Regions from separate parts of the Phenylobacterium sp. NIBR 498073 genome, predicted to be linked through region 1. Evidence: predicted binding sites of a transcription regulator. Region 1 holds the regulator's gene; each other region holds the start of a gene.
What was found. The regulator LexA, encoded in region 1, represses DNA repair genes until DNA is damaged. The targets are predictions, from matches to a motif close to ATGTTCNCNANNTGTTCT.

Region 1 (10,019 bases):
CCCGGCTGGCGGAGGTCGCCGCCGACCTGCGCAATCCGGCCCCGGCGCTTACCGGCGCGGCCCAGCCCGAGCCGGACCGCTTCACCACCCCGGTGAGCCGCGAGGACTATCACCGCATCGTCGCCCGGGCGAAGGACTACATCCTGGCCGGCGACATCTTCCAGGTCGTGCCCAGCCACCGGTTCCGCGCGCCCTTCGCGCACGATCCGTTCGCGCTCTACCGCTCGCTGCGGCGCATGAACCCCTCGCCGTTCCTGTTCTACATGAACTTCGGCGACTTCCAGCTCGCCGGCTCGTCTCCCGAGATCCTGGTGCGGCTGCGCGACGGCAAGATCACCATCCGGCCGATCGCCGGCACCCGCCCGCGCGGCGCCACGCCCGAGGAGGACCGCGCACTCGAGGCCGAGCTGATCGCCGACCCGAAGGAACGCGCCGAGCATCTGATGCTGCTCGACCTCGGCCGCAACGACGTCGGCCGCGTGGCGATGCTGAAGAACCAGGGCGCCAACGAGCCGCAGCCGGTGGCCCGCGGGCCGCGGGTGCGGGTCACCGACTCGTTCTTCGTCGAACGCTACAGCCACGTCATGCACCTGGTCTCCAACGTCGAGGGCGACGCCCCCGAGGGCCTGGACCCGATCGACGTGGTGATGGCCGCCCTGCCCGCCGGCACCCTGTCGGGCGCACCGAAGGTGCGGGCGATGGAGATCATCGACGAGCTGGAGCTGGAAAAGCGCGGCATCGCCTATGCCGGCGCGGTCGGCTACTTCGGCGCCGACGGCTCGGTCGACACCTGCATCGTGCTGCGCACCGCCTGCTTCAAGGACGGCCAGATGTACGTCCAGGCCGGCGGCGGCGTGGTCGCCGATAGCGATCCGGACGCCGAGTACGACGAGACTCTGCACAAGGCCCGCGCCCTGCGCCGCGCCGCCGAGGAATCCTGGCGCTTCGTCTAAGGCGCGCGGTCGACCACGTGGGTGGTCGTCACGGGCGGGGCGGTGATCATGGCCGCGGCGAGCGCCAGCGCCGCCACAGCCGCGAACGCCGCAGCGCCCAGGGCCGGCCAGGCCCGCTCGCGCTGGACCGGGGCCCGCAGCAAGCTGCGCGCATAGGCCATCTGGTCCGGGTCGAGGGCGGAATCGGCAGGCGTCATGGACACAGCATCCCGCCAACGCGCGGCCCAGGCAATCGGGGCTTGGCGTTAGGACGGGCCGAGCCTAGAGAACCCTTATGATCTTGGTGATCGATAACTACGACAGCTTCACCTACAACCTCGTTCACTATCTGAACGAGCTGGGGGCTGAGACGCTCGTCTATCGCAACGACGCCCTCAGCGTCGAAGAGGCCCTGGGCCTGAAGCCGCAAGGCGTTCTGCTCTCGCCCGGCCCGTGCACTCCCAATGAAGCCGGCATCTGCCTCGACCTGCTGGCCGCCGCGCCGGACGATCTGCCGATCCTCGGCGTCTGCCTCGGCCACCAGTCGATCGGCCAAGCTTATGGCGGCCAGGTCGTGCGCGCCAAATCGATCATGCACGGCAAGACCAGCCAGATCGAACACACGGGCAAGGGGATTTTCGCCGGCCTGCCCAACCCGGTGACCGCCACCCGCTATCACAGCCTGTCGGTCGAGCAGTCGACCATGCCGGACGTCCTTGAGGTCACCGCCTGGACCGAGGACGGCGAGGTTATGGGCTTCCAGCACAAGACCAAGCCGGTGCACGGCGTGCAGTTCCACCCCGAATCCATCGCCACCGAAGGCGGCCACGCCATGCTGGCCAACTTCCTCAAGCTCGCGGGCGTCCCGCCCCTGGTCGACGCCTAAGACATGTCCGACGCCTTCAAGCCGCTCCTGGGCCGCCTCGCGGACGGCGGGACCCTGACCGAAGACGACGCCGGCGAGTTCTTCGCCGCCTGCCTGCGCGGCGAGCCGACCCCGGCCCAGGTCGCTGCGGCTGTCACCGCCATGCGCATGCGCGGCGAGACGACCGGCGAGATCACCGCCTGCGCCCGCGCCATGCGCAAGGCCGCCGTCACCCTGGATCACCCGTTCCAGGTCATGGACGTCTGCGGCACCGGCGGCGATGGCCTGCATACGCTCAACGTCTCGACCGCCGTGGCCTTCGTCTGCGCCGGCGGCGGGTTGAAGATCGCCAAGCACGGCAACCGCGCGGTCTCCTCGCGCTCAGGCGCCGCCGACGTGCTGACCGAGCTCGGCGTCAACCTGGCGGCCACCGCCGACCAGCAGCTGCGCGCGCTGGACGAGGCCAATGTGGCGTTCTTCTTCGCCCCGGCCCACCACAGCGCCATGCGCCACGTGGCCCCGATCCGCACCGACCTGGGCTTCCGCACCATCTTCAACCTGCTGGGCCCGCTGACCAATCCGGCCCACGCCCAGCGCCAGGTGATGGGCGTGTTCGCCGACCGCTGGGTCGAACCGCTGGCCCGCGTTCTGGGCGCCCTGGGCGCAGAGCGGGCCTGGGTCGTGCACGGCGGCGGTCTCGACGAGATGACCACCACGGGCGAGACCAGCGTCGCCGAATACCGCGACGGCCAGGTCCGCCTGTTCACGATCACGCCCGAGGCCGTCGGCCTGCCGCGCTCGGCGCTCGCCGACCTGACCGGCGGTGCCCCGGCCCAGAACGCCGTGGCCCTGCGCGAGCTGCTGGACGGCGCCCAAGGCGCCTATCGCAATATCGTGCTGCTCAACGCCGCCGCCGCCTTCCTGGTCGGCGAGCAGGTCGAGACCCTGCGCGAGGGCGTCGAACTGGCCGGACAGATCATCGACGACGGCCGCGCCAAGGCCGCGCTGGACAAGCTGATCGAGGTGACCGCGGCATGAGCGACATCCTCGACAAGATCGCGACCTACAAGCGCGCCGAAGTCGCCGAGCGTAAGACCCAGCGCACGCTCGCCGACCTCGAAGCCGCCGCCCAGGCCGCCTCCGCGCCCCGCGGCTTCCGGGTCGCGCTCGAACGCGCCCATGCGCCCGGCAGGCTGGCCCTGATCGCCGAGATCAAGAAGGCCTCGCCGTCCAAGGGCCTGATCCGCGAGGACTTCGATCCGCCGGCCTTGGCCCGCGCCTACGAGGCCGGCGGCGCGGCCTGTCTTTCCGTGCTCACCGACGGCCCCAGCTTCCAGGGCGCAGACGCCTTCCTCACCGCCGCGCGCGAGGCCGTCGCCCTGCCCGCCCTGCGCAAGGAGTTCCTGGTCGATCCGTGGCAGGTCGTGGAGGCCCGCGCTCTGGGCGCCGACGCCATCCTGGTGATCATGGCCATGGTCGACGACGCCCTGGCCGCAGACCTGATGTCGGAAGCCGCGCGCCTGGGCATGGACGCCCTGGTCGAGGTCCATGACGAGGACGAGATGCTCCGCGCCGGCAAGCTGGGCGCCACCCTGGTCGGGGTGAACAACCGCAACCTGCGCACCTTCGAGACCGATCTGGCGATCACTGAGCGCCTCGCCGGCGCCTCGCCTGACGAGGCCCTGCTGGTCACCGAAAGCGGCATCTTCACGCCGCTGGACGTCACCCGGCTGGAACGCTGCGGCGCGCGCGCCATGCTGGTCGGCGAGAGCCTGATGCGTCAGGCCGACGTCGCCGCCGCGACGCGCGCCCTGCTCGGCTGAGTCGGCCCCAGGCGACTTCAAGCGACCGAAAAAGCCTAGCTTTTCAAAGGCTCGACGGTAACTTGACATTAACCCAGAACACCTAGAGAACATTCGTGACGTTAGCGCTTTGTTCTCAAGGGCACGACAGCCATGCTCACCCGCAAGCAACACGAACTTCTCATGTTCATCCATGAGCGGATCAAGGAAACCGGGGTCTCGCCGTCGTTCGACGAGATGAAGGAAGCGCTGGATCTGGCTTCGAAGTCGGGCATCCACCGGCTGATCACGGCGCTGGAGGAGCGCGGCTTCCTGCGCCGCCTGCCCCACCGGGCCCGCGCGTTGGAAGTGGTGAAGCTGCCGCAGCAGGCGACCACCGCCGCGCCGCCTAAGGGCCGCACCCCCTTCAAGCCGCAACTGGTCGAGGGCGCCGGCGATGCACCGGTGATGCCGATCGCCAACGACACCCGCGAACTGCCGATCCTCGGCCGCATCGCCGCCGGGACGCCGATCGAGGCGATCCAGCAGGAGCGCGACCGGATTCCGGTGCCCGAGACTATCCTCGGCGCGGGCGAGCACTTCGTGCTCGAGATCGCCGGCGACTCGATGATCAACGCCGGCATTCTCGACGGCGACTATGTGGTGATCCGCAAGACCGACACCGCCAACTCCGGCGACATCGTCGTGGCCCTGGTCATGGGCGAGGAAGCCACCCTCAAGCGCCTGCGCAAGAAGGGCGCGTCGATCGCGCTCGAGGCCTCGAACCCGGCCTACGAGACCCGCATCTTCGGGCCCGACCAGGTGCAGGTGCAGGGCCGCCTGGTCGGCCTGATCCGCCGCTACCACTGACCGGCCTCATCGGCTCCAGGGCCGCTGGCCGCGCAGGTCCTGCGCCCACACGATCCGCCAGCCGTCGACGGTGCGGTAGAGCTCGGCCGAGCCGCCGCGCTTGAAGTCGGCTTCAGTGAGTGTGAGCGCCGTCGTGCAAGGCGCCGCCGCGCCGCGAACCACAACAACCTCGGCCCACTGGCAAAACAGGGGCTGCTTCTTCTCGATCGTCAAAGCGCGGCGCGTGAAGATCGTAGCGACCCGCGGATCGCCGCTCGCCTGCCGCGGCGCGCAGGACCAGCGATCGCAGTCGTAGCCGGCCTCGCGCGCAGCCTCCTCCCCCACGGTCAGGCCGCGTCGCCTGGCCCATAGCTCGGCCGCGAACAGCTTGGCGTCCGGTCGCAGCAGCACCGCCTGGTCGCCCCGCCGCACGGCGGCCGCCGCCCCATCGGACGAGATCCAGACGTCGGGCGCCGGGGGCCGCGGGCAGAGCCAGACGGCCAAGGCCAGCGGCAGCCCCAGCCACCTCAGCGGCCCCTTCCACAGGCAAAGCCACAACACGCCGATGAAGGCGGCCGGCAGGGTCCAGGCCGGCGCGCTGGCGAAAATCCGCTGACTGCCCGGCATCGCCGCCACCCAGGACGCGATCATGTTCATGGTGTCGATCGCCAGGTCGGCCGCGGCTAGGGGCGCGCCGCCGAGCCCCAGCGGCGCCAGCACCGCGCCAATCGCGAGAGCCGGCATCATCAGGAATGACGAGATCGGCGCGGTGAGCAGGTTGGCGACGAGCCCGAAGGTCGAGACCCGGTTGAAGTGCTGCATGGCGAACGGCCCGGTCGCCAGGCCGGCCACGAAGCTCGCCCCGATGCTGGCGGCGGTCCAGACGCCGATCGCCTGCGCGGCGCGGATCGGCCAGGGCGTGTTGATCTCCTTCGCCGGACGCGGCCAGGCCTCGGCCAAGGCCACCAGCGCCGCGGTGGCCGCGAACGACATCTGGAATCCAGGCGCGGCGACCGCCTCAGGCTGCATCGCCAGGATGACCAGCGCAGCGATGGCCAGGGTGTGCAGGCTGATCGCCCGGCGGTCGACCAGGATCGCCAGGAAGGCGGCGCCCGCGGTGATCGCCGCGCGCTCGGCCGGGGCCGGCGCGCCTGAGATCACCAGATAGAGCATGACCGCGAGCAGGCCCGCGGCGGCCGCGACCTTCTTCGACGACACCCGCAGCGCCGCCCACGGCCAGGCCGCGATCCCCAACCGAACGGCGGCGAAGGCGAACCCGCCAACGATGGCCATGTGCAGACCCGAGATCGAGATGATGTGCGCCAGGCCCGACGCCCGCAGGTCCTCAACCTGCTCCTTGGGCACGAACGCCTCGTGCCCGGTGATCATGGCCGCCGCCAGACCGCCGCTTTCGACGCCCATCTCCCCGACGATGCGCTTGGCCAAGGCCCAGCGGGCCGAATTGATCTTCATTTCCAGCGCCAGACGCCAGGGCGGCGGCGCAGCCTCAATCGACCGGACGTCGGTCAGCGCGAAGCCGACCCCGCCGACCCCGTCGAAAAATGCATCGCGCGCGAAGTCGTAGGAGCCGGGACTGGCCGGCGGCGGGGGCGCATTGATCATCCCCTTCACCGAAATGGCCGACCCGGGCGCCGGCAGGAGGTCATCCCCACGCAAGGTGATTCTGATCCGGATCGGGGTCGCATCGGGGGCGAGTCCGGATATTCGGATCGGCGCGACCAGCAATCGCGGACCGCCCTGACCGGGGCTCGCGACATCGACCACGAAGCCTTCGATCAGCCGCACGCCGCCGTCGGCCGGGGCTATCGGAGCCCGCACAGCCTGGGTCCGCAGCTTGGCGGCCGCGAAACCGCCAAGCGCGAAGGCGGCCAAGACCAGAACGACGACCGCCGGCCGGCCAAGGCTCAGCCGGGAGGCCGCCAGCAGCAGGAGGCCCGCCGACAGCAGCATGACGTACGCCACCAGCGCGAGCGGTTCGGCCGGCAGCGACAGGTAGATCGCGGCCCCGCACCCGAACGCCACCGGCGCCCACAGGCTGACCGACTGCACGGAGGCTTGATCGACAAACCATGTTGCGATGCGGCGAAAACTAGGACGTCGGGAAATGACCGTGTTAAGAGGCGCCGCGCGCACGTCAGGCGCGCCTGCTGCAGTCATAGCCCCTACCTCGATGTCCGACCGTCCCGTCGTCACCCGGATCGCCCCCTCCCCCACCGGCTCCATGCACATTGGCACGGCCCGGACGGCGCTTTTCAACTGGCTTTACGCAAAACACACCGGCGGCCAGTTCCTGCTGCGCATCGAGGACACCGATCGTGAGCGTTCGACGGACGCGGCGGTGCAGGTCATTTTCGACGGCCTCGACTGGCTGGGCCTGAAGCCCGACGCCGAGCCGGTGTTCCAGTTCGCCCGCGCCGACCGCCACCGTGAAGTCGTGGCGCAGATGCTGGCCAATGGCGGCGCCTATCGCTGCTACATGACGCCCGAGGAGTTGGAGATCGAGCGCGAGGCCGCACGCGCCGAAGGCCGCGTCATCCGCTCGCCGTGGCGCGACCGCACCGACGCCGGCAACTATGACGAGGCCCAGCCCTACGTCGTGCGCCTCAAGAGCCCGCTCGCAGGCGAGACGATCATCGCCGACCAGGTGAAGGGTTCGGTCACCTTCCAGAATAAGACGCTGGACGACCTGATCCTGCTGCGCTCGGACGGCACCCCGACCTACAACCTCGCCGTGGTCGTCGACGATCACGACATGGGGATCACCCACGTGATCCGCGGCGACGACCACCTGAACAACGCCGCCCGCCAGACCCTGATCTATCAGGCGATGGGCTGGGAGGTTCCGGTCTGGGCCCACCTGCCGCTGATCCACGGCCCGGACGGGACCAAGCTGTCTAAGCGCCACGGCGCCCAGGCGGTCAGCGAATTCGACGACATGGGCTATCTGCCCGAAGCCATGCGCAACTACCTGGCCAAGCTGGGCTGGGGCCATGGCGACGACGAGATCTTCTCGGACGAGCAGGCGATCAGCTGGTTCGACGTCAAGGACGTGGTCGGCGCCCCGGCCCGCCTGGACTGGGACAAGCTGAACCACCTCAACAACCACTATATCCGCCAGGCCGAGCCGGCCCGGTTGGCCGAGCTCGTTGCCGGCGTCTACAAGAGCCGCGACTTCCCACTTCACGACGGCGACGAGGCGATCATCGAACGCACCGTCCCGCTGGTTCGTGACGGCGCAAAGACCGTGCTGGAACTGGCCGACGCCACCGTGTTCGCGCTGAAGCGCCGCCCGCTTGAGCTGCCGGAGAAGGCCAAGGGCCTGCTGACCGAAGAGACCCGCGCGCGGCTCGGCCGCCTGCGCGAGCACCTCGACGGCCAGGCTGAATGGGCGGTTCCGGCGCTCGAAGCGGCGCTTCGCGGCTTCGCCGAAACCGAAGGCGTGGGCATGGGCAAGTTCGGCCCGGCCTTACGTGGCGTCCTCTCTGGAGGGTCTCCGGCCCCTGATCTGGCCGGAGCCCTTGTGAGCCTTGGGAAACCGGAAAGTTTGGGGCGCCTCGACGACGCGCTTTCACAGTCCGCATAACGCGCTATAAGGCGCCCTGAAACGGGCGTTTGACTCCTGCAAGACGGAAGGAATGGCATGGGCGACACGGCTAAGGTGAGTTTCGACGGCAAGTCGGTCGAGCTGCCGATCCTCAAGGGCACGGACGGCCCCGCCGTCGTGGATATTCGAAAACTCTACGCCGAGGCCGACGTCTTCACTTACGACCCGGGCTTCACCTCGACGGCGAGCTGCGAGAGCAAGATCACCTTCATCGACGGCGACAAGGGCGTGCTGCTGCATCGCGGCTACCCGATCGACCAGCTGGCCGAGAAGTCGAGCTTCCTCGAAGTCTGCTACCTCCTGCTGAACGGCGACCTGCCGAACGCCAAGGAGTTCGAGGCCTTCGAACACAACATCACCTATCACACGATGCTGCACGAGCAGTTCGATAGGTTCTTCATGGGCTTCCGCCGCGACGCCCACCCGATGGCGATCATGGTCGGCGCCGTCGGCGCGCTGTCGGCCTTCTATCACGACAGCACCAACATCGATGATCCGGAACAGCGGATGATCTCGTCGCATCGGCTGATCGCCAAGATGCCGACGATCGCCGCCCGCGCGTTCAAGTACTTCAAGGGCCAGCCGTTCGTGCATCCGCGCAACGACCTGTCCTACTCGGAAAACTTCCTGCGCATGTGCTTCTCGGTCCCGGCCGAGGATTGGAAGCCGAACCCGGTGCTGACGCGCGCCATGGACCGCATCTTCATCCTGCATGCGGACCACGAACAGAACGCCTCGACCTCGACCGTCCGCCTGGCCGGTTCGTCGGGCGCCAACCCGTTCGCCTGCATCGCGGCCGGCATCGCCTGCCTCTGGGGCCCCAGCCACGGCGGCGCGAACGAAGAAGCGCTGAACATGCTGGCCGAGATCGGCTCGGTGGAGAACATCCCCGAGTACGTCCAGGGCGTGAAGGACCGTCGCTATCGCCTGATGGGCTTCGGTCACCGGGTCTATAAAAACTACGACCCGCGCGCGAAAGTCATGCAGCAGACCTGCCACGAAGTGCTGGCGGAAGTCGGCCACTCGGACGACCCGCTGCTGAAGGTGGCCATCGAGCTCGAGAAGATCGCGCTCAACGACCCCTACTTCGTCGAGCGCAAGCTCTACCCGAACGTCGACTTCTACTCGGGCATCACCCTGCGCGCCCTCGGCTTCCCGCCGGAGATGTTCACCGTGCTGTTCGCCCTGGCCCGCACCGTGGGCTGGATCAGCCAGTGGAAGGAAATGATCGAGGATCCGTCGCAGAAGATCGGCCGTCCGCGTCAGATCTACACCGGCGCGGCGCAACGCGACTACGTCGCGGTCGACAAGCGCTAAGCCCGATCGACGATCGAAACATCAGCCCCGCCCGGACCACCGGGCGGGGCTTTTGCTTTGGCGCTCAGGCATAAGCCTAGGTTGCGGCGGCCGTTCATGCTCGTAGGGTTCCCTGCGCAAACCGCATGAGGAGCACCCCCATGGCTTTCATGGCGAAGCTGAACGAGCCGCACGTCACCCGTGACATCTACGAACAGGTTCGCGCCGAGATCGGCTGGGATCACGATCCGCCGGCCGGCTGCCTGCTGCACATCGCCGCCTTCGACGAGGCCGGCGCGCACACGGTCGATATCTGGGACAACGAAGAGGACCTCAAGGACTACCTGGAGGATCGCTTCCTGCCGGCCTTGCGCAAGCTGGGGGTCGGGCCGGTCAATCCGACCTGGAGCGAACTGCATGTCTGCGTCGCCGGCCCCGACATCCAGCAGTACGTGCTGGACGCCCCGCCGCTACGCTCGCGACCCCAGCACTTTCAGGACGGCCTCGGCCGCCACGTCTGACGGATCGGGGCCGCCGCGGCCCATCTTCTGCAGGGCGGCGGTCTGGGCGGCCGCCTGCTTCTCGCGCAGCGCCGGATCGTCCAGGCGCAGGGCGACCTCGCGGGCCAGGGCCGGACCGTTGCAGTCGTCCTGGACCAGCTCCGGGGCGAC
Region 2 (10,019 bases), 520 kb from region 1:
ACTCGATCCCGCGCCGATGAACCTGGCCGACGCGCTCGAATGGGCCCGGGGATCGGCGGGCGGGGCGGCTCGCGCCGTCGCGCTGATCCTCGACCCGCAGGCCGACCTGGACCGGGCCGAGCGCGCGGGCGAGGCCTGGGCGATCGGCATGCTGATGGGCACCGCCGGCATGGAAGGCGAGGCCGCCCAGGCGGCGCTGGCCGAGGCGCTGGCGGCCGGGCAGGGGATGTCGGTGGCCGCATTCCCGGCCGTCGCCCATGCGACCCTGGCGCGGGTCAGGGCGCGGGGACGGCGAGCCTCCGATCTGGAAGCCCGCCTGCGGCTGTTCTGGGCCAGCGCCCGCGGTCGGCTCTAGCTACTCCGCCGCCAGCGCCGGCGCGCCGGCGACCCAGGCGTCGAGGTCGGCCAGGGCGCGTTCGCCCATCGCCAGCTTCTTGTTGCGGCCGCGCTCCTTGGCGCCGATGCGGCTGCCGTCTTCGCGCCGCTTCGGGCCGGCCGCGTCTAGCGGCGGCAGCAGGCCGTAGTTGATGTTCATCGGCTGGAACGAGCCCTTGCCCGCGTCGATGTGGCCGCCGGTGATGTGGCCGATCAGGGCCCCCAGGGCCGTGGTGGCCGGCGGCGGCGCGATCGGCCGGCCCAGGCGCTCGGCGGCGGCGAAGCGGCCGGCCAGCAGGCCGACGGCGGCGCTCTCGACATAGCCCTCGACCCCGGTCACCTGCCCGGCGAAGCGCAGCCGCGGCTGGGTCTTCATCCGCAGCTGGGCGTCCAGCAGCTTGGGGCTGTTCAGGAAGGTGTTGCGATGCAGGCCGCCGAGCCGCGCGAACACCGCCTTTTCCAGCCCCGGAATAGTGCGGAAGATTTCGGTCTGGGCGCCGTGCTTCAGCTTGGTCTGGAACCCGACCATGTTCCACAGCGTGCCGAGCGCGTTGTCCTGGCGCAGCTGGACGATGGCGTAGGCCTTAACCTCGGGATTGTGGGCGTTGGTCAGGCCGACCGGTTTCATCGGGCCGTGACGCAGGGTCTCGCGGCCGCGCTCGGCCATCACCTCGATCGGCAGGCAGCCGTCGAAGTAGGGAACGTTCTCCCAGTCCTTGAACTCGGACTTCGGACCAGCCAGCAGGGCGTCGATGAACGCCTCGTACTGCGCCTTGTCCATCGGGCAGTTGATGTAGGCGGCGGTGTCGCCGGCCGGGCCGGCCTTGTCGTAGCGCGACTGGCGCCAGCAGACGTCCATGTCGATCGAGTCGAAGTTCACGATCGGGGCGATGGCGTCGAAGAACGCCAGCTCGCCTTCGCCGGTCAGCTGCAGGATCGCCTCGGACAGCGCCGGCGAGGTGAGCGGTCCGGTAGAGACGATCACGTTGTCCCACTCGGCCGGCGGCAGGCCGGCGACTTCTTCGCGTTCGATGGTGACCAGCGGGTGGGCTTCGAGGCGCGCGGTGACCGCCTGCGAGAAGCCGTCGCGGTCGACGGCCAGGGCGCCGCCGGCCGGCACCTGGTTGGCGTCGCCGCAGCTCATGATGATCGAGCCGAGTTTGCGCATCTCGGCGTGCAGCAGCCCGACGGCGTTGCCGGTCCAGTCGTCGGCGCGGAACGAGTTGGAGCAGACCAACTCGGCCAGGCCGTCGGTCTGGTGCGCGTCGGTCTTCCGGACCGGACGCATCTCATGCAGGACGACCGGAACTCCGGCCTCAGCGACTTGCCAAGCGGCTTCGGAACCGGCCAGGCCCCCGCCGACGATATGAACTGGTTGGATCGACATGCGTGACTAACTAGCAACGATCGTAACACTTCGCGAGCGGGGCCTTGCGAAGGTTGAACCCGCCCACCAGAATCCGCAGCCAAACAGCGGCCGACTCGTTATTAGCGACGGCTTGGCCAGAGGATTGAGATGAGCGCGTTTTCGGCGACTGACGCCGCTTTCGAGGGTTTCCGACTGACGCGCGAACGCCCGAGGACGGTTCTCGTCTGGGCGACGCTGTGCTTCCTGGTCAGCATCTGTAGCGCGATCTACCTGACCACTGTCGGGCGCGAGGCCAGCGCCCTGCTCGAGGCCGGCCCCGCCGACACGCCCGATGCCGCTGCGCTGGGTGAGATGCTCGCCGTGCTGTTTCCGATGATGATCATGGGGCTGCTATTCCAGTGCCTGATGGCCGCGGCGGTCTATCGCGTCACCCTGCGTCCGGAAGATCGCGGTTTCGCCTATCTGAAATTCAGCATGGACGAGGTCCGGCTCATCCTCTTGTCCTTGGTCTACTTCGTCCTGGTGCTCGGGGCGTTGATCGGCGCGGTCCTGGCGGCGGGAATCGTCGCCGGCCTGGTGATGTTGCTGGCCGGGCAGGGCGCGGGCGCGTTGATGGGCGTGGTCATCGAGTTCTTCATCCTCGGCGTCCTGTTCTACACCGCCGTGCGGCTGTCGCTGGCGCCGGCGATCACCTTCGCCGAGCATCGGCTGGCGATCTTCGATTCCTGGCGGCTGACCAAGGGCCAGTTCTGGAAGCTGGCCGGCGCCTACGTCCTGGCGATCTGCGGCATCATCGCCATGTCGCTGCTGGTGCTGGTGATCTTTGCGGCCGCGGTGGCGATCGCCAAGGGCGGCGACCTGCAGGCGGCCGGCCGGATGTTCAGTCCCGACAGCACCTCCGTGCAGTCATACTTCACCCTGACCACGGTGCTTTACCTGGTGGTCTCGGGCTGGTTGACGGCGATCTATTACGCCGTGGTGATCGCCCCCGCCGCCGTGGCGTATCGGGGGCTCACCAAGGCGGCCGACGCCTAGGCGTCGGCGCTCGGCCGGGCCTTCACGCGCTCGCGCCAGGCCTTCAGGTTGGTGAACTCGTCCTCGACCGGCAGGCCGATCCACTCGGCGAAGTCGACGGTCGAGAGCAGGCAGATGTCGGCCATGGTGTAGCTGTCGCCGACCAGGAACTCGCGGCCCTCCAGCTCGCGGTCGACGTACTTCTGCGCCCCGCGATAGGTTTCCTTGTTGGACTCGCCGAAGTCCTTGAACTGGGTCAGCAGCGCCGCGGTGAACGGGTGCGCGTGGCGCCAGAAGTTGCCCACCGGCATCATCACCGCGAACTCGACGCGGCGGATCCACTGGTCGACCAGCGCCTTCTCGACGGCGGTGCGGCCGAACATCGGCGGCTCGGGGTGGGTCTCCTCGAAGTAGCGGCAGATGGCGACGGTCTCGGCGATGCAGGTGCCGTCGTCCAGTTCGAGCGCCGGCAGCTGGCCCATCGAGTTCTTGGCTCGGAACTCGGCCGACTTGTGCTCACGCTTCCTCATGTCCACCGGCGTCTCGGGCAGGTCGAGGCCTTTCTCGGCCAGGAAGATGCGGACGCGGCGGGGGTTCGGCGCCGGCATCGGCGCGCCGTAAAGTTTCATTGGATCGCTTCCTAATGTTCTTAAGTATGGAACGAGGTTATTTCGAACGCGCGTTTGAATGCAAGCGCCGTTCCGTAGCGTCAGGAGCCGTCATGTGTGGGGCCGAAAGCCGCCAGCGCGCGGTGCCCAGCGGTGCTAGGATCACGGCATGATCGAGGGTTTCGCCCTGTTCGACACCGCCATCGGCCTCTGCGGCGTCGCATGGAACGCGCAGGGGCTCACGGGCGTCATGCTGCCGCTCAGCGAGGGCGGCGATCCGCGTGCGCGGATGACGCGCCGCCATCCGGGGGCGGAGGAGGGGGCGCCGCCCGCCGCCGTCGCCGAGGCGATCGCCGGCATGCAGGCGCTGCTGCGCGGCGACAAGCGCGACCTGCTGGAAGTGGCGCTCGACGACGGCCACGTCGCGCCGCTGGCGGCCCAGGTCTACGCCATCGCCCGCGCCATCCCGCCCGGACAGACCTTGACCTATGGCGACATCGCCCGCCGGCTCGGCGACGTCAGCCTGTCGCGCGCCGTGGGCCAGGCGCTAGGCGCCAATCCCTGGCCGATCGTGGTGCCGTGCCATCGCATCCTGGCGGCGGGCGGCCGCAAGGGCGGCTTCTCGGCCCCCGGCGGGGCCGACACCAAGCTGCGGATGCTGGAGATCGAAGGCGCGCTGGCCCCCGACACCCTGCCGCTGTTCGGCGGCCGCTAAGCCCGAAGCTTGGCCCGCCGCTCGTTGCGGCGCTTGTCGTGCTTTTCGAGGATCTCGGCCAGGTAGCGGCCGGTCCAGCTCTTGGGGCTGGCGGCGACCTGTTCCGGGGAGCCTTGGGCCACGATCTCGCCGCCGCCGTCGCCGCCCTCTGGGCCGAAGTCGACGATCCAGTCGGCGGTCTTCACGACATCGAGGTTGTGTTCGATGACCACCATGGTGTTGCCCTGGTCGGCCAGCTCGTGCAGCACCTCGAGCAGCTTCTTGACGTCCTCGAAGTGCAGGCCGGTCGTCGGCTCGTCGAGGATGTACAGCGTCTTGCCGGTGGCCCGCCGCGACAGCTCCTTGCTGAGCTTCACCCGCTGGGCCTCGCCGCCCGACAGCGTCGTCGCCGACTGCCCGACTTGGACATAGCCTAGGCCGACGCGCTTCAGCGTCTCCATCTTGTCGCGCACCGGCGGCACGGCCTTGAAGAAGTCGGCGGCCTCCTCGACGGTCATGTCCAGCACGTCGGAGATCGACTTGCCCTTGAACAGCACCTCGAGCGTCTCGCGGTTGTAGCGCTTGCCGTGGCAGACGTCGCAGGTGACGTAGACGTCGGGCAGGAAGTGCATCTCGATCTTGATCAGCCCGTCGCCCTGGCAGGCCTCGCAACGGCCGCCCTTGACGTTGAAGCTGAACCGGCCAGGACCATAGCCGCGAGCCTTGGCCTCAGGCAGGCCGGCGAACCAGTCGCGGATCGGCTGGAAAGCGCCGGTATAGGTCGCCGGGTTCGAGCGCGGCGTGCGCCCGATCGGCGACTGGTCGATGTCGATGACCTTGTCGAAGTTCTCCAGGCCCTCGATCTTGGCGTGCGGGGCTGGGGCGTCCGAGGCGTTGTGCAGCCGCCGGGCGGCCGCCTTGTACAGGGTCTCGATGGTGAAGGTCGACTTGCCGCCGCCGGAGACGCCGGTGATGCAGGTGAAGGTGCCGACCGGGATCTCGGCCGTCACGTTCTTCAGGTTGTTGCCGGTGGCCCCGACGACGCGCAGCACCTTCTTCTTCGAGATCGGCCGGCGGTCCTCGGGGATCTCGATCTCACGGGCGCCGGACAGGTACTGGCCGGTGATGCTCTTGGGATTGTCCATGACCTGCTGGGGCGTGCCCTCGGCCACGACCTCGCCGCCATGGACGCCGGCGGCCGGGCCCATGTCGATGACGTAGTCGGCGGTCATGATCGCCTCCTCGTCATGTTCGACCACCAGCACCGAATTGCCGAGGTCGCGCAGGCCCTTGAGGCTTTCCAGCAACCGGGTGTTGTCGCGCTGGTGCAGGCCGATCGACGGCTCGTCCAGCACGTAGAGCACGCCGGTCAGGCCCGAGCCGATCTGGCTGGCGAGCCGGATGCGCTGGCTCTCGCCGCCCGACAGCGTGCCCGAGGCGCGGCTCATGTTCAGGTAGTCGAGCCCGACATTGACCAGGAACCGCAGGCGGTCGTTGATTTCCTTCAGGATCCGCCGGGCGATCTCCATCTGCTTGTCGGTCAGATGGTTGTCGAGGTCGGTGAACCACTCGCCGGCATGCTTGATCGAGAGCCGGCTGATCTCGCCGATGTGCTTGCCGTCGATCTTTACGGCCAGGGCTTCGGGCTTCAGGCGGTAACCTTCGCAGGCCTCGCAGGGCGTCTCGGACTGGTAGCGGCCCAGTTCCTCGCGCACCCAGGACGAATCCGTCTCCCGCCAGCGGCGCTCAAGGTTCGGCAGCACGCCTTCGAAGGTCTTGTTGACCTCGTACTTCCGGGCGTTGTCGTCATAGACGAACTTGATCTTCTCGCTGCCCGATCCGTACAGCACCACCAGCTTGGCGCCCTCGGGCAGCTTCCACCACGGCATGTCCATCGAGAAGCCGTAGTGCGCGGCCAGCGCCTGCAGGGTCTGGGTGTAGAGCGGCGAAGGCCCCTTCGCCCACGGCGCGATCGCGCCCTTGTGCAGGGTCTTGTCCTTGTCCGGCACCACCATGTCGGCGTCGAAGGCGAGCTTGGCCCCCAGGCCGTCGCAGACCGGACAGGCGCCGTAGGGATTGTTGAATGAGAACAGCCGCGGCTCGATCTCGCTGATCGTGAAGCCGGAGACCGGGCAGGCGAACTTCTCCGAGAAGATCAGCCGGCGCGGTTCGTCCTCGCCCTCGGCTTTGTCGGCCCACTCGGCGGTGGCGATGCCCTCGGCCAGCCGCAGCGCGGTCTCCAGGCTGTCGGCGTAGCGGCTCTCCAGGCCGGCCTTGGTGACCAGCCGGTCCACGACCACGTCGATGTCGTGCTTGAACTTCTTGTCGAGCGCCGGGGCGTCCTCGATCGGATAGAACTCACCGTCGATCTTCAGCCGCTGGAAGCCGGCCTTCTGCCACTCGGCGATCTCCTTGCGGTATTCGCCCTTGCGGCCGCGCACCACCGGCGCCAGCAGATAGATCCGCTCGCCGTCGGGCAGGGCGGTCAGCTTGTCGACCATCTGGCTGACGGTCTGGCTTTCGATCGGCAGGCCGGTCGCGGGCGAGTAGGGAACCCCGACCCGCGCCCACAGCAGGCGCATGTAGTCGTGGATTTCGGTCACCGTGCCGACCGTCGAGCGCGGGTTGCGGCTGGTGGTCTTCTGCTCGATCGAGATGGCCGGCGACAGGCCCTCGATCAGGTCGACGTCCGGCTTGCTCATCAGTTCGAGGAACTGGCGCGCATAGGCCGAAAGGCTCTCGACATAGCGGCGCTGGCCCTCGGCGTAGATCGTGTCGAACGCCAGCGAGCTCTTGCCCGAGCCGGACAGGCCGGTCAGCACCACGAGTTCGCCGCGCGGAATATCGACGCTGACGTCCTTCAGATTGTGCTCGCGGGCGCCGCGAACGCGGATGAAATTAAGCTGTTCGGCCATGCTTTTCCGGAAAACGCTTGCAGCCGCCGATGCCCTCGGCGGCTCCCGTCCAATGTAGTTCCGAGACTCACCGATAACACGGGAACATTGGGGGAACAAACCCGCTGCGGCGATATCACCGGCAGGTTCTAGCCCATCGCTTGCACAAACCTGTCAGCAGCGTTGTCAGCAGGCCTACGAGCCGGCGCCCTTGACGGTCCGATTTACGCGTGTAATCCATTGGTGAACTACAAGTGTAAATCGGAGGAAGCGATGCAGACGACGGTCATCCCGCAACCGGACCCCATGAGCCCCGTCATCGTGCCGGAGTTCGAACGGCTGAACTTCGCGCAGGTGTTTCTCGACGCCTCGCGCCTGAACCAGGGCGTCATGCTGATCCTGATGCTCATGGCGGCGGCTGCGGTCGTGCTCTGGGCCCTGGGCATCGGGAGGTCGCTATCGGCCCAGCCGAGCCGCTCGGTCGCCGGTCTGCGTTATCTCAAGGGCATGTGGGTCGGGGCGCTGCTGCTTGGCCTGTCCGGCGCCTCCTACACTCTGCTGGCGAGCTTCATCGGCCTGGCCAACGTCCGTCCGACGCCGTCGCTGGCGATCATGGCGCCGGGGTTCGCCGAGATCATGGCGCAGGTCACCCTCGGGCTGGCGGCGGCGACCCTGGCGGTGATCTGCCACCAGGACCTGGACGCGCGCCTGCGCCGGCTCGCGGCGTGATCGCCATCACCGAGGCCGAGCGCCACGTGATGGAGGCGCTGTGGGCCGGCGAGCCGCTGAGCCCGGACGAACTGGTCCGGGCGGTGGCCCCCGCCCAGGGCTGGGGGGAGGCGACGGTCAAGACCCTGGTCAACCGGCTGCTGAAGAAGGGGGCGATCGCCTCGCGGCGCGCGGACGGCCGCACCCTGTACGCGCCGCTGGTGGCCCGCGACGAGTACGTGACCGCCGAAAGCCAGGGCCTGCTCGACCGGTTGTTCGGCGGCGAGCTGGCCCCGATGGTCGCGCACTTCGCCCGCCGCCGGGCGCTGTCGGACGAGGAGAAGGCGCGCCTGCGCCGGCTGCTGGACGAGCTGGACCGCGAGTAGCCCGCTAGCTCTCCCGCCGCTCGTAGCGCGGCGGGCGCTTTTCCAGGAAGGCGGCGACGCCCTCGCCGAAATCGCCATCCAGGCTGGCGAGGATCTGGTTGCGGTCTTCCATGGCGATGGTCGCCTCCAGGCCTTGGGCGTCGATGGCGTGGTTCAGCGCCTCTTTGGTCAGGCGCAGGCCCAGCGGCGTGGCATGCAGCATGTCGGCGGCGAAGCTCTGCGCCTCGGCCGTGATGGCGTCCGGCGCGACGACCCGGCTGACCAGGCCCAGCTGATAGGCGCGCTCGGCGTCGATGAAGCGGCCGGTCAGCATGTATTCCGCCGCCACCGACGAGCCGACCATCCGCGGCAGGAAATAGCTGACCCCGATGTCGCAAGCCGAGAGTCCGATGCGGATGAAGGCGGCGTTCATGCGGGTCGTCGGCGTGGCGATCCGCACGTCCGAAGCCAGGGCAAGCGCGAAGCCGCCGCCGCTGGCGGCGCCGTCGACGCAGGCGATGATCGGCTGCGGGCAGCGGCGCATGGCGATGACGATCTCGCTGATCTGCCGCTGGCCGGTCAGGCTGGCGCCGACCGAGCGTCCGCCCGGCGCGGCGGTGTTGCGCTCCTTGAGGTCCAGCCCGGCGCAGAACGCCCCGCCGGCCCCGCACAGCACCACCACCCGCACGTCGCGCCGCCAGTAGAGCCCGACGAAGAAGTCGCGCAGCTCCTCGACCAGCTTGCGGTTCAGGGCGTTCAGCCGCTCGGGCCGGTTCATCGTGGCCCAGACGACGTCGCCGTCCTGGCGCAGGTCGAGGTGTTCGTACATCGCAGGCCCTCCGAGGTTTCGAAGGAGCCTGCGCCCGCCGCCGCCGCGTCAGGCAAGCGGCGGCTATTTCGCCTTCAGCTCGTCGGCCTGCCGGAGCACCCGCAGGGCGTTGCCGCCCCAGAAGCCGGCCAGGTCTTCCTTGCTCCATCCGGCCGCGACCAGCCGTTCGGTCAGGGCCGGGAAGTAGGTGATGTCGTCGAAGCCCTCGATGCCGCCGCCGCCGTCGAAGTCGCCGGAGACGCCGACATGGGCCTTACCGGCGACCTGGGCCGCGTGCTGGATGTGCTTCATCAGGTCGTCCATGTTGGCCCGCGCGATCGGGTGCTTGGCCTCGATGGCGTTGCGGGCGGCGCGATAGGCCTCGCGCTTGTCGGCCGGGATGTCGCGCGGCGAGCCATAGGTCTTGAACAGTTCGGCCAGCGCCGCCTTGCGCTCCGGGATCTCCGGCATGTCCTTCATGTAGCCGGAGAAGGCGTTGATCTGGATGACGCCGCCCTTGGCCGCCAGCTTGCGCAGCAGGTCGTCGGGAACGTTGCGCGGGTGGTTGTAGATCGCCTTGGCGCCGGAGTGCGACAGGATGATCGGCGCCTTCGACAGGTCGAGCATCTGGTCCAGCACCAAGTCGGAGGCGTGGCTGGCGTCGAGCAGGATCCCCAGGCGGTTGGCCTCGGCGACGAACTGCTTGCCGAGCGGCGACAGGCCGCCGTGGATCGGGCCCTTGGGGTCGGTGGCGCTGTCGGCCAGGTCGTTGTTGGCGAAGTGGACGGGCGACATCATCCGCACGCCCATGTCGTATAAGGTCTTCATCAGCGTCAGGTCGCCGGCGACCGGCGAGCCGTTCTCCATGCTGATGTAGACGAAGCGCTTGCCGCTCTGGCTGATGGTCTCGGCCTCGTCGGCCTTGGTGGCCAGGGCGAAGATGTCGTGGTTCTTGGCGACCATCTCGTGGATCACCATGGTCCGCAGCAGGGCATGGTCGCGCGCGGCGATATTGCCCTCCTTGGTGTTGGCGCCCTGCGGGGTGAACACCACGAAGAAACCGCCGTCGACGCCGCCGTCGACCATGCGCGGATAGTCGACCTGGCTGCCGTCCTCGACCTTGTTGCGGGCGCGGATGTCGAAGCTGGGGTTCGCCTCGTTCGCCGGGGTGTCGAAGTGGGTGT
Region 3 (10,019 bases), 760 kb from region 1:
TTATCGTGGCCGACGTACTTCTGGTACAGGCGCGGGATCGAGTTGAACTCGCGCTTGTTCGGGTCCTCGTGGCGCATGTACCAGTCGGACACCAGTTCCATGCCGTCCGGGTTGTCGTGCGCGAACAGGATGATGACGTCGTCGAGCATCCGGAGCGTCTCCGGATCGTTCATGGTCAGCATCCGGTAGAGCACCTGGATCTGGCCCTGCGAGGTCACCGTCTCGGTGGCGTGCAGGCCAGCGTCGATCCAGACCACAGCCTTGCCTTCGGCCGCCAGCTTGGCGGCGTCTTCCTTCGACAGGCCCTCGGCCTTGGCCAGGCGCTTGGAGATCGCCTTGTAGTGGTCGAGCTTGGCGAGGTTGGCGGGCGACGAGACCACAGCCATCCACTGCGTCCGGCCCTCTTCGGACTTGCCGAAGTCGACCAGCTTCATGCGGTCCGATTGGGACGCCAGGGTCTTCAGATAGGCCTCGTAGGCCGTGTAGTCGGCGAGGAAGTAGTCGCTGCCCGGGTTCTGGGCGAAGGCTTCGCTCGGCGGGGTGATGCTCGCCGCGTTGGCGGCTCCGCCCATGATCATGACCAGCGCCAGGGCGGCGCCCGTCATTGCGTGTTTTCGCGTCATTCCATCCCCCGTCTCGATTGCCAGAACTGGCGGTCCCACAAATGGACCAGCCTCAGTAGACGAGACGCAATCGGGGTTCGATTCCGCACCTGCGGTTGCGGACCAAAATTCAGCGCGGCGGGGGATACCGGAGCGTTGAAAAAAATGGGGGCCGGCGCAGCCGACCCCCATGCGGCTTACTCGGCGCCGCCGGCCTTGCGGTAGTCGAGCGGCGGCTTGCGGTCGCCGACCATCGACTTGTAGGCGAAGTCGGAGCCCTGGCGCTGCTTCAGCTCGGCCTTGGCCTGGGCGATCAGCTCCGGGTTCGACAGCAGCTCGGCGCCGGTCAGCGACAGGGTCTTGGCCGCGACGGCCGCGCCCTTGAGGCCGATGCTCATGCCGGCCGCCGCGACGTTCTGCCAGCTGTGGCCGGCCGAGCCGGGCACGAAGGTGGCGGTCGAGAGGCCCACGGTCGGGGTGACCCACGACACGTCCGCCACGTCGGTCGAGCCGCCGCCGGCGTCGCCCGAGGTGTCGGCGTCCTTGTAGGGCTGGATCTTGCCGACCGAGCTGAGGTCGCCGCCGCCCTTCGGCAGGGACTTGGCGAGCTCCTGGGCGAACTTGGTCTCTTCAGCGGTCCAGGTGATGCCGCCGACGTCGGACAGCGACTGGTACATGACCTTGCCCAGCACGTCGTTGGGCAGCAGGTTGTAGACGCCGCCGGTCTGCTCGAACTCGACCTTGGTGCCGGTGATCATGGCCGCGCCCTGGGCGGCGGTCTTCACGCGGTCCATGACGTCGACGACGATCTTCGGGTCGGCGTTGCGGACGTAGTAGTAGACCTCGGCGAAGTCGGGGACGACGTTCGGGGCCTTGCCGCCGTTGGTGACTACATAGTGGATCCGCGTGCGGTCCGGGATGTGTTCACGCAGGTAGTTGTTGGCGACGTTCATGATCTCGACGCCGTCCAGGGCCGAGCGGCCGGCCCACGGCGCGCCCGAAGCGTGGCTGGACTGACCGTAGAAGCGGAACTTGCCGCTGATGTTGGCCATCGAGGTGCCCTGGTTGGCCGAGTTGGTGTTGCCCGGGTGCCAGTGCAGGGTGATGTCGACGTCGTTGAACAGGCCGTCGCGGACCATGTAGACCTTGCCCGAGCCGCCTTCTTCGGCCGGGGTGCCGTAGACGCGCACTTCGCCCTGGACCTTGTTGGCGACCATCCACTGCTTCAGCGCCACGGCGCTGGCGACCGAGGCCGCGCCGAACAGGCTGTGGCCGCAGCCGTGGCCGTTGTCCTGGCCGGCGATCGGGGTCTTGGTGGGGACGGCGGCCTGGCTCAGGCCGGGCAGGGCGTCGAATTCGGCGAGGATCGCGATAACCGGACCCGAGCCGTTCTTGAAGCTGGCGACGAAGCCGGTCGGTTCGCCGGCGACGCCGGCCTGGACCTTGAAGCCGGCGGCCTTGAGCTGATCCTGGAGGAGGGCGCTGCTCTTGGTTTCCTGGTAGCCGAGCTCGGCGTAGCTCCAGATCTTCAGAGCCGCGTCGTTCATCTTCGGGGTGTAGGCGTCGACGGCCGCGGTCAGCTGGCCCTTGTCGGCGGCGGTCAGCGGGGCGGCGACGGCGGCCGAGGCGGCGAGCCAGGCCGTAGCGCAAAGCGCGCTGGTGGCCAGCGCCTTGGAAATCAGTTTCATGGGTCCTCCAGGACGGCGGCGCATAAGGGCGCGGCCGCTCCCTTCCAAGACGCAGCGGCGTCCTAAATCCTCACTCGCCGGCGGGCGGGTATAGGTCGATGAGGTTCGCGGAGGTGTGGCCCGCCTTGACCATGCCGTAGGCTTCCAGCGTGGCGACGAAGCCGGCCATGTCGCCGGTTCTGAAGCGTCCGCTGAGCGGCGTCGCGGCGAGGCGCGCATCGGCGATGCGCACCTTGCGGGTCGAATAGCGGTTCATTTCCTGGACGATGGACGCCAGCGGCCGGTTTTCGAACACCAGGCTGCCTTCGCGCCAACTCGTCAGGTCGGCCAGGTTGCGCGCCTCGAGAGTCCATGGGGCCGAGCCGCTCTGAGCCAGGTGCTGGCCGGGCGCCATGTCGACGGTGGCATGAGCGCCGGCCACGCGGACCTTGCCCTCGATCAGGCTGACCGACCATTCGCCGGGATCGACACGGACGTCGAAAGCGGTGCCGAGCGCGGTCACCGTGCGCCCCTCGGCGCTCACCACGAACGGCTTGTCCGGATTCTTGGCGACTTCGAAATAGGCCTCGCCGCGCACCAGGGTCAGGCTGCGCTGCTTGTTCCAGTCGGTCAGCCGCACCTCGGTGTCGGTGCTGAGCGTGACCCTCGAGCCGTCCTGCAGCGTCACGACCTGCTGGCCGCCGATCGGGGTGCGGTAGACGGCCAGCGCCTGCGGCGCTGCGGCGACCACCGCGGCTGGCGCAGCGTTCTGGTCCTGCGCCTGACGCCAGGAGCCGTAGCCGAGCATCGAACCGGCGGCGAGGACGGTGGCGGCGATGCCGGCCGCCCACCGCATGTGCGGGCGCCGCCGCTCGGCGGCGAGATCGGCCTTAAGCGCTTCGCGCGCGGCCATGACCTGCGGATCGTCCTTGAGGTCGCCGATGCGGTCCCACGCGCCGCTGACCAGGGCCCAGTCGTCGCGATGGGCCGGATCGGCCGCCAGCCAGGTCTCAAACTCGTTCTGGACATCCCTGTCGTCGGGATGGCGCTGCAAACGCACAAACCACGACGCGGCGTCCGGGCTACCGGAAGGACCGATTTGTCGTTGGTTGTCGTTCATCGATTTCCTGCAGCCGGATCGAGACGATCCGGAGCGCCTTGGTGACGTGTTTCTCGACAGCGCTCACCGAGATGCCGAGTTGCGCTGCGGTAGCCTTGTAGCTCAAGCCCTCGAAGCGGACGAGCATGAAAGCCGCGCGGGTGCGGGGAGAAAGTTGATTGAGGGCGTCCAGCGCCACGGAAGCTTCCTGCTTGGCTTGCAAGATCCGGTCGGGGGACAATTCGTCGAGCGGGTGATGGGCCTCTTCCAGCTCGCAGTGCGCGCCCCGGCGCCTCACTGTGTCGCGGCGGCGGCGATCGAGCAGCACGTTGGTCGCGGTCTGGAAAATGAAGCTGGAGAGGTTGGTCACCTCGCCGCCCTGTCGGCGATTGTGCAGCCGCAGGAGAACTTCCTGAATCAGGTCGTCGATTTCGTGTCCGTCGGCGCGACGCCGAAAGAAAGCGCGTAAGGCTTGCTGGTAGGGAATCGACGCATGCGCCAATCCCTCCGGCTCGCCCCTGGCACCGGTCGTTTCCGCCCACGCCATGGAAATTTCCTGAACACCCCGAATTGTCTTATTGGCGTCATGGTTGTTGATGGGGGCGCCCAGGTCAATGACGTTTGGGAAAGGGACCCGTGCGATCGGGCTCCTGCTGGGTTTTCGGGCAACGGTGGGGCGGTCGTCGGCGCCATGGGGGCGGAGAGCGGCAAAGAGCGCACTGGCTGGCGTAGAGGGCTGGCCTTACAAACGCGGCTGTCGGAAGGCCGTGGCGTTGGCGCGGAGCCTTGTAGCCGTTGAGTATTCTCCGTCTCGGGATCGTTGTTGCGTGCGTATCCGGCGTCGTGCTCCCCGCGACGGCCGTCGAGGCCGCTAGCCGCAAGGCGCAATTTGCGATTCCCGCCGGCGCGCCGCTCGATCGGGCGCTGACCATGTTTTCCGCGCAGAGCGACCGCGACATCCTGTTCACGCCCACCATGGTCGGCGGGCGCCGGAGCAAGGCGGTCTTCGGGCGCATGGACCCCGACGCCGCCCTCAACGCGCTGCTCCGCGGGTCGGGCCTCACCTGGAGAGAGTTCCAGGGGCGCTATCTGGTCGAACAGGCGCCTGCGCCGGCGGTCGAGGAGCCCGAAGCCGAGGTCGAGGGGCTGGTGGTCACGGCCCTGCGCCGCCCGACGCTGGATCGTCTGACGCCGATGTCGGTGCGCGCCTTCTCCGGCGAGGACCTCACCCGGGCCGGCGCGGCGACGTTCACCCAGGCCGCGACGCTGATGCCGGGCCTGACCCAGACCAGCACCGGCACCGGTCGCAACCGCTTTAGCCTGCGGGGCGTCTACGGCTCGGGCGAGGCGACCACCGCGCTCTATTACGACGACATCCCGGTGACGGGGCCCAGCGGCACCACCGCCGATCCGGGCGGCTCCTCGCCGCAGTTCCTGCTCGTCGACGTCGAGCGGATGGAATTGCTGCGCGGGCCGCAGGGCACGCTCTACGGCTCCAGCGCCATGGGCGGCGCGCTCAAGGTGGTGTTCAAGCGGCCGGACCTGAACGAGCCGAGCGCCTCGCTGTCAGGCGAAGCCTCGACCAATGCGGGATACTGGGGCGAGGCCGAGACGCTGGTCGTCAATCGGCCGCTGGTCGAGGACAAGATCGGCGTGCGGCTGGCTGCCTATCACCGCCGCGACCCGCCCTATCTCGAGAACCGCCGCCTAGGACTGAAGGGAATCAACGACAGCGCGACCTGGGGCGGGCGCCTGGGCGTCGGGTTCCAGTTCGACAACGACGTCCAGATCAACCTGACCGTGGCCCATCAGGAGGCCCGCGATGGCGACACCAGCGGCGGCTGGGCGGGCGCGCCGCCGAACGTCAGCTATGGCCATGTACGCACGCCTTTCGACAGTCGGATGACGATGTACGAAGGCGCGCTCTCCTGGCGCTTCTCGGGCATGCGCCTCACTGCGAATGCGGCGTCCTATACGTGGAAGAGCACGCGCCAGATCGACTACACCGGCACATTGCAGAGCGAGCGGCTCAGCCTCGACGGCTGCAAGCGCTACCTGCAGATTCCGGACACGGCGGTCTGCACCGCGCCGCAGCTTGCGGCCTATTCCAGCTATGTCGACAGCCGGGCGCCGGGACTGCTCTATCAGCCGATCGATCTCTATGCCGACGTCCAGGAGGTGCGGCTGCAGTCGGATGCGCCGGGGTATTTCGCCTGGACCGCCGGGGTGTTCCGCGAGGTGCGCAGCGACACCATCGACAGCCAGGTGATCGTCGGCGATCCGGCCACCGGCCTGCCGCGGCATGGCGACTTCACCGGCCGGCGCATCGTCGACAGCCAGCTGACCCAGCGCGCGGTCTACGGCGAAGCGACGCTGGGGGCCGATCGCGACACCTCGTTCGTGCTGGGGGCCCGCCGGTTCACCTACGACAAGCGCACCGACGGCGAGGCGTTGATCGTCAACGTGATCTCCAACACGACCGAGGCCAATTTCCGCAGCACAACCGAGGAAAGCGGCTGGAGCCTCAAGTTCCTCGCCAGTCATCGGTTCAGCCCGTCGGCGATGGGCTACGCCCAGGCTTCGCAGGGGTTCCGGCCCGGAGGGGTTAACACTGTGCCCGGCCTCCCGCCGAACCTGTCGGCCTACGGCGCCGATTCGCTCTGGAACTATGAGCTCGGCCTGAAGGGGGCGTGGCTGAACAACCGGCTGCAGGTCAACACCGCGCTCTACCGCATCGACTGGCAGGACATGCAGTACACCGCCAACAGCACGAACGGCGCGTTCTCGTTCATCACCAACCTGGGCCGGGCGCGGGTCAACGGTCTGGAGGCGGACGCCAGCTTCGCGTTCACGCCGGCCTGGCGGGGCGGCGCCAATCTGGCGCTGACCGACGCGATCCTGACCAGCGACCAGGCCAGCGCCGACGGCGTGGGGCTGGGCTCGGCCGGGGACAGGATTCCGGCGGTGCCGCGGATCGCAGCCGACGGCTGGCTGGAATATCGGCGCGATCTGGGGGGCGGGCTGGAACTGCTCGTGCGGACGGACGCAGCCTATGTCGGGCGCTCGAACAGCACCTTCAAACCCGGGGTGGGCGGGGATGTCGCGCTAGGCGACTACTGGTTGTTCAACAGCCGCGCCTTCCTGCGGGCGGCGCGATGGACGGTCGGCGCCTTCATCGAGAATCTGACCGATGTCGACGATCCCAGTTTCGCCACCAGCGCCCGCCAGCCGCTGACCATCGCTCCGCGGCCGCGGCGGTTCGGCCTGACCGCCAGCTACGATTTCTGAACCCGCGACCGGGCTGCGACAGAACCGGACGCAGGGTCGATGCTTGCGAGAAAAGAACATCTTGTGAACCAAGAACAAAGAGCGTACGCCTTGTTCCGACGGACGCCGACGCCTCTTGGGGCACGGACTGTCGGGTTGGAATCATGAAACAAGGGGCGCCTTGGATGAGTCAGTCGGCGTTGAAGCTCGTGGGACGAGAAGAAGGCGATAAGCAGCGCGCTCTGGAAGCGGCGATTGCGCAAATCGATCGGGCCTTTGGCAAGGGCTCGGTGATGAAGCTGGGCGAGAAGAGTCACATCGAGGTCGAGGCGGTGTCCACCGGCTCGCTCGGGCTCGATCTCGCGCTCGGCATTGGCGGTCTGCCCAAGGGGCGGATCGTCGAGATCTACGGCCCGGAAAGCTCCGGCAAGACCACTCTGGCCCTGCACGTGGTGGCCGAGGTCCAGAAGGCCGGCGGCGTCGCCGCCTTCGTGGACGCCGAGCATGCGCTGGATCCGCAGTACGCCAACAAGCTGGGCGTCAATCTCGACGACCTGCTCGTCTCGCAGCCGGACACCGGCGAGCAGGCGCTGGAGATCACCGACACCCTGGTGCGTTCGGGCGCCATCGATGTGATCGTCATCGACTCGGTCGCCGCGCTGACCCCGCGGGCCGAAATCGAAGGCGAGATGGGCGACCAGCTGCCCGGCCTGCAGGCCCGCCTGATGAGCCAGGCGCTGCGCAAGCTGACGGCCTCGATCTCCAAGTCCAAGACCCTGGTCATCTTCATCAACCAGATCCGCCACAAGATCGGGGTGATGTACGGCAGCCCCGAGACCACCACCGGCGGCAACGCGCTGAAGTTCTACGCCTCGGTGCGTCTCGACATCCGCCGCACCGGTTCGGTGAAGGTGCGCGACGAGATCCTCGGCAACAACGTCCGCGTGAAGGTCGTGAAGAACAAGGTGGCCCCGCCGTTCCGCGAGGTCGAGTTCGACATCATGTATGGCGAGGGGATCTCCAAGCTCGGTGAAATCATCGACCTGGGCGTCAAGGCCGGCGTCATCGAGAAGTCGGGCTCGTGGTTCTCCTGGAACTCGACCCGGATCGGCCAAGGTCGCGACAACGCCCGGGAGTTCCTGAAGAACAATCCCGACATCGCCCAGCAGATTGAACGCCAGGTGCGCGGCGCCAAGGAAGCGATCGAGGAAGAGTTGCTGGTCGGTCCGACCGGCGACGAGGACGCCGAGGACTAGGATCCGCATCGCCGAAGCGGTCGTCACGGCCGCTCGGAACCGGACGCCTCCAACCCGACGTCCGACCCGCCCGAGACGGCTGAGCCCCCGCGCGGCCGCTTCAGAAGATGCGCAAGGACGCTTGGACGCACGCCGTTCAAGCGTCCTTTTCCTTTGCGGGTGTCGACAAAATCCGTAAACGGTCGCGCGCGGGGCGGCGCAACGGTGCGCAAGCCCTTATCTATTTTTTCGCTTCAACGTCCGACGAGCCATGCCGAGCCTCAACGAAATCAGAGCTGCGTTCCTGGGCTACTTCGAGAAGAATGATCACCTGATCATTCCGTCGGCCCCGCTCGTTCCGCAGAACGACCCCACCCTGCTGTTCGTCAATGCGGGCATGGTGCCGTTCAAAAACTACTTCACCGGCGCCGAAACCCCGCCCGGCCCGCGGGCGGCTTCATCTCAGAAGTCGGTCCGCGCCGGCGGCAAGCACAACGACCTGGACAATGTCGGCTACACCGCGCGCCACCACACCTTCTTCGAGATGCTGGGGAACTTCTCCTTCGGCGACTACTTCAAGGCCGGCGCGATCGAGCACGCCTGGACGCTGCTCACCAAGGAATTCAAGATTCCGGCCGAGAAGCTGTGCGTCACCGTCTATCACACCGACGACGAGGCGGCTGAGCTCTGGAAGAAGATCGCCGGCCTGCCGGACGAGAAGATCATCCGCATCGCCACCAACGACAATTTCTGGTCGATGGGCGACACCGGGCCCTGCGGTCCGTGCTCGGAGATCTTCTACGACCACGGCGCGCACATCCCGGGCGGTCCTCCCGGCAGCCCGGATGAGGACGGCGACCGGTTCGTCGAGATCTGGAACCTCGTCTTCATGCAGTTCGAGCAGTTCGCCGACGGGCGGCGCATCGACCTGCCCAAGCCGCAGATCGACACCGGCATGGGGCTCGAGCGCATCGCCGCGGTGCTGCAGGGCGTGCACGACAACTATGACGTCGACCTGTTCCGCACGCTGATCGCCGCGTCCAGGGAACTTGTCGGCGGCGGCGCCAACGGGCCCTCGCACCGCGTGATCGCCGACCACCTGCGGTCGACCAGCTTCCTGATCGCCGACGGCGTGTCGCCGTCGAACGAAGGCCGCGGCTATGTCCTGCGCCGCATCATGCGCCGCGCCATGCGCCACGCGCACCTGCTGGGCGCCGAGGAGCCGTTGATGCACCGCCTGGCCCCGGTGCTGGTCGCCGAGATGGGCGAGGCCTATCCCGAGCTGCGCCGCGCCGAGCCGGTGATCGTCGAGACCCTGCGCCAAGAGGAGGAGCGGTTCCGCCGCACCCTCGGTCGCGGCATGGCGCTGCTGGACGAGGCCACGGCCGGCATGAACGCCGGCGACATGCTGTCGGGCGAGACCGCTTTCAAGCTCTACGACACCTACGGGTTCCCGCTCGACCTGACCCAGGACGCCGTCCGTAACAAGGGCATCAGCGTCGACCTGTCCGGCTTTGAGGACGCGATGAAGCGTCAGCGCGAGCAGGCCCGCGAAGCCTGGACCGGCTCGGGCCAATCGGCCCAGGGCGCCGAATGGTTCGCGATCCGCGAGCGGCTCGGGGCGACCGAATTCCTCGGCTACGACACCACCGAGGCGACCGGCAAGCTGCTGGCCCTGGTCGCCGGCGGCGCCGAAGTCGAATCCGCCAAGAGCGGGGAAACCGTGCTGGCCGTATTCGATCGCACGCCGTTCTACGCCGAGAGCGGCGGTCAAGCCGGCGATGTCGGCGAGATCGAATGGAACGGCGGCAAGGCCCGGGTGCTCGACACCCAGAAGCAGGCCGGCGACCTCTTCGTCCACGAGATCGAGATCCTGCAGGGCGACCTGGCGCCGGGCGCCGAGGCGCGCCTGGCGGTCGATCCGGACCTGCGCACGGCGACCCGCGCCAACCACTCCGCCACCCACCTGCTGCACGCGGCGCTGCGCAACGTGCTCGGTCCGCACGTGTCGCAAAAGGGCCAGATGGTCGACGGCGAGCGTATCCGCTTCGACTTCAGCCACGGCGGCCCGGTGACGGCTGACGAGATCGAGCGCATCGAGGCCGAGGTCAACGCGATCGTCCGCCAGAACCTGCCCGCCGAGACGCAG

Region 2: uvrA (excinuclease ABC subunit UvrA) is a predicted target of LexA. The motif match lies at 7,057-7,074, and genes of this name have one in related genera.
Region 3: recA (recombinase RecA) is a predicted target of LexA. The motif match lies at 6,710-6,727, and genes of this name have one in related genera.

The regions. Positions count from the first base shown of each region.
Region 1 covers NZ_CP114599.1:2,617,075-2,627,093, forward strand. The annotation lists gene trpE (anthranilate synthase component I) at 1-953, shown strand, start outside; gene O4N75_RS13015 (hypothetical protein) at 950-1,150, opposite strand; gene O4N75_RS13020 (aminodeoxychorismate/anthranilate synthase component II) at 1,228-1,818, shown strand; gene trpD (anthranilate phosphoribosyltransferase) at 1,822-2,835, shown strand; gene trpC (indole-3-glycerol phosphate synthase TrpC) at 2,832-3,620, shown strand; gene lexA (transcriptional repressor LexA) at 3,753-4,448, shown strand; gene O4N75_RS13040 (ComEC/Rec2 family competence protein) at 4,455-6,497, opposite strand; gene gltX (glutamate--tRNA ligase) at 6,619-8,031, shown strand; gene gltA (citrate synthase) at 8,089-9,369, shown strand; gene O4N75_RS13055 (hypothetical protein) at 9,510-9,869, shown strand; gene lpxB (lipid-A-disaccharide synthase) at 9,819-10,019, opposite strand, start outside.
Region 2 covers NZ_CP114599.1:2,093,961-2,103,979, forward strand. The annotation lists gene O4N75_RS10490 (squalene/phytoene synthase family protein) at 1-355, shown strand, start outside; gene trmFO (methylenetetrahydrofolate--tRNA-(uracil(54)-C(5))-methyltransferase (FADH(2)-oxidizing) TrmFO) at 356-1,762, opposite strand; gene O4N75_RS10500 (hypothetical protein) at 1,892-2,779, shown strand; gene O4N75_RS10505 (glutathione S-transferase family protein) at 2,776-3,387, opposite strand; gene O4N75_RS10510 (methylated-DNA--[protein]-cysteine S-methyltransferase) at 3,536-4,081, shown strand; gene uvrA (excinuclease ABC subunit UvrA) at 4,078-6,975, opposite strand; gene O4N75_RS10520 (MotA/TolQ/ExbB proton channel family protein) at 7,228-7,683, shown strand; gene O4N75_RS10525 (BlaI/MecI/CopY family transcriptional regulator) at 7,683-8,048, shown strand; gene O4N75_RS10530 (enoyl-CoA hydratase-related protein) at 8,053-8,856, opposite strand; gene O4N75_RS10535 (dipeptidase) at 8,920-10,019, opposite strand, start outside.
Region 3 covers NZ_CP114599.1:3,374,303-3,384,321, reverse strand. The annotation lists gene O4N75_RS16940 (M14 family metallopeptidase) at 1-605, opposite strand, end outside; gene O4N75_RS16935 (amidohydrolase) at 800-2,290, opposite strand; gene O4N75_RS16930 (FecR domain-containing protein) at 2,361-3,389, opposite strand; gene O4N75_RS16925 (RNA polymerase sigma factor) at 3,352-3,915, opposite strand; gene O4N75_RS16920 (TonB-dependent receptor) at 4,299-6,656, shown strand; gene recA (recombinase RecA) at 6,821-7,891, shown strand; gene alaS (alanine--tRNA ligase) at 8,142-10,019, shown strand, end outside.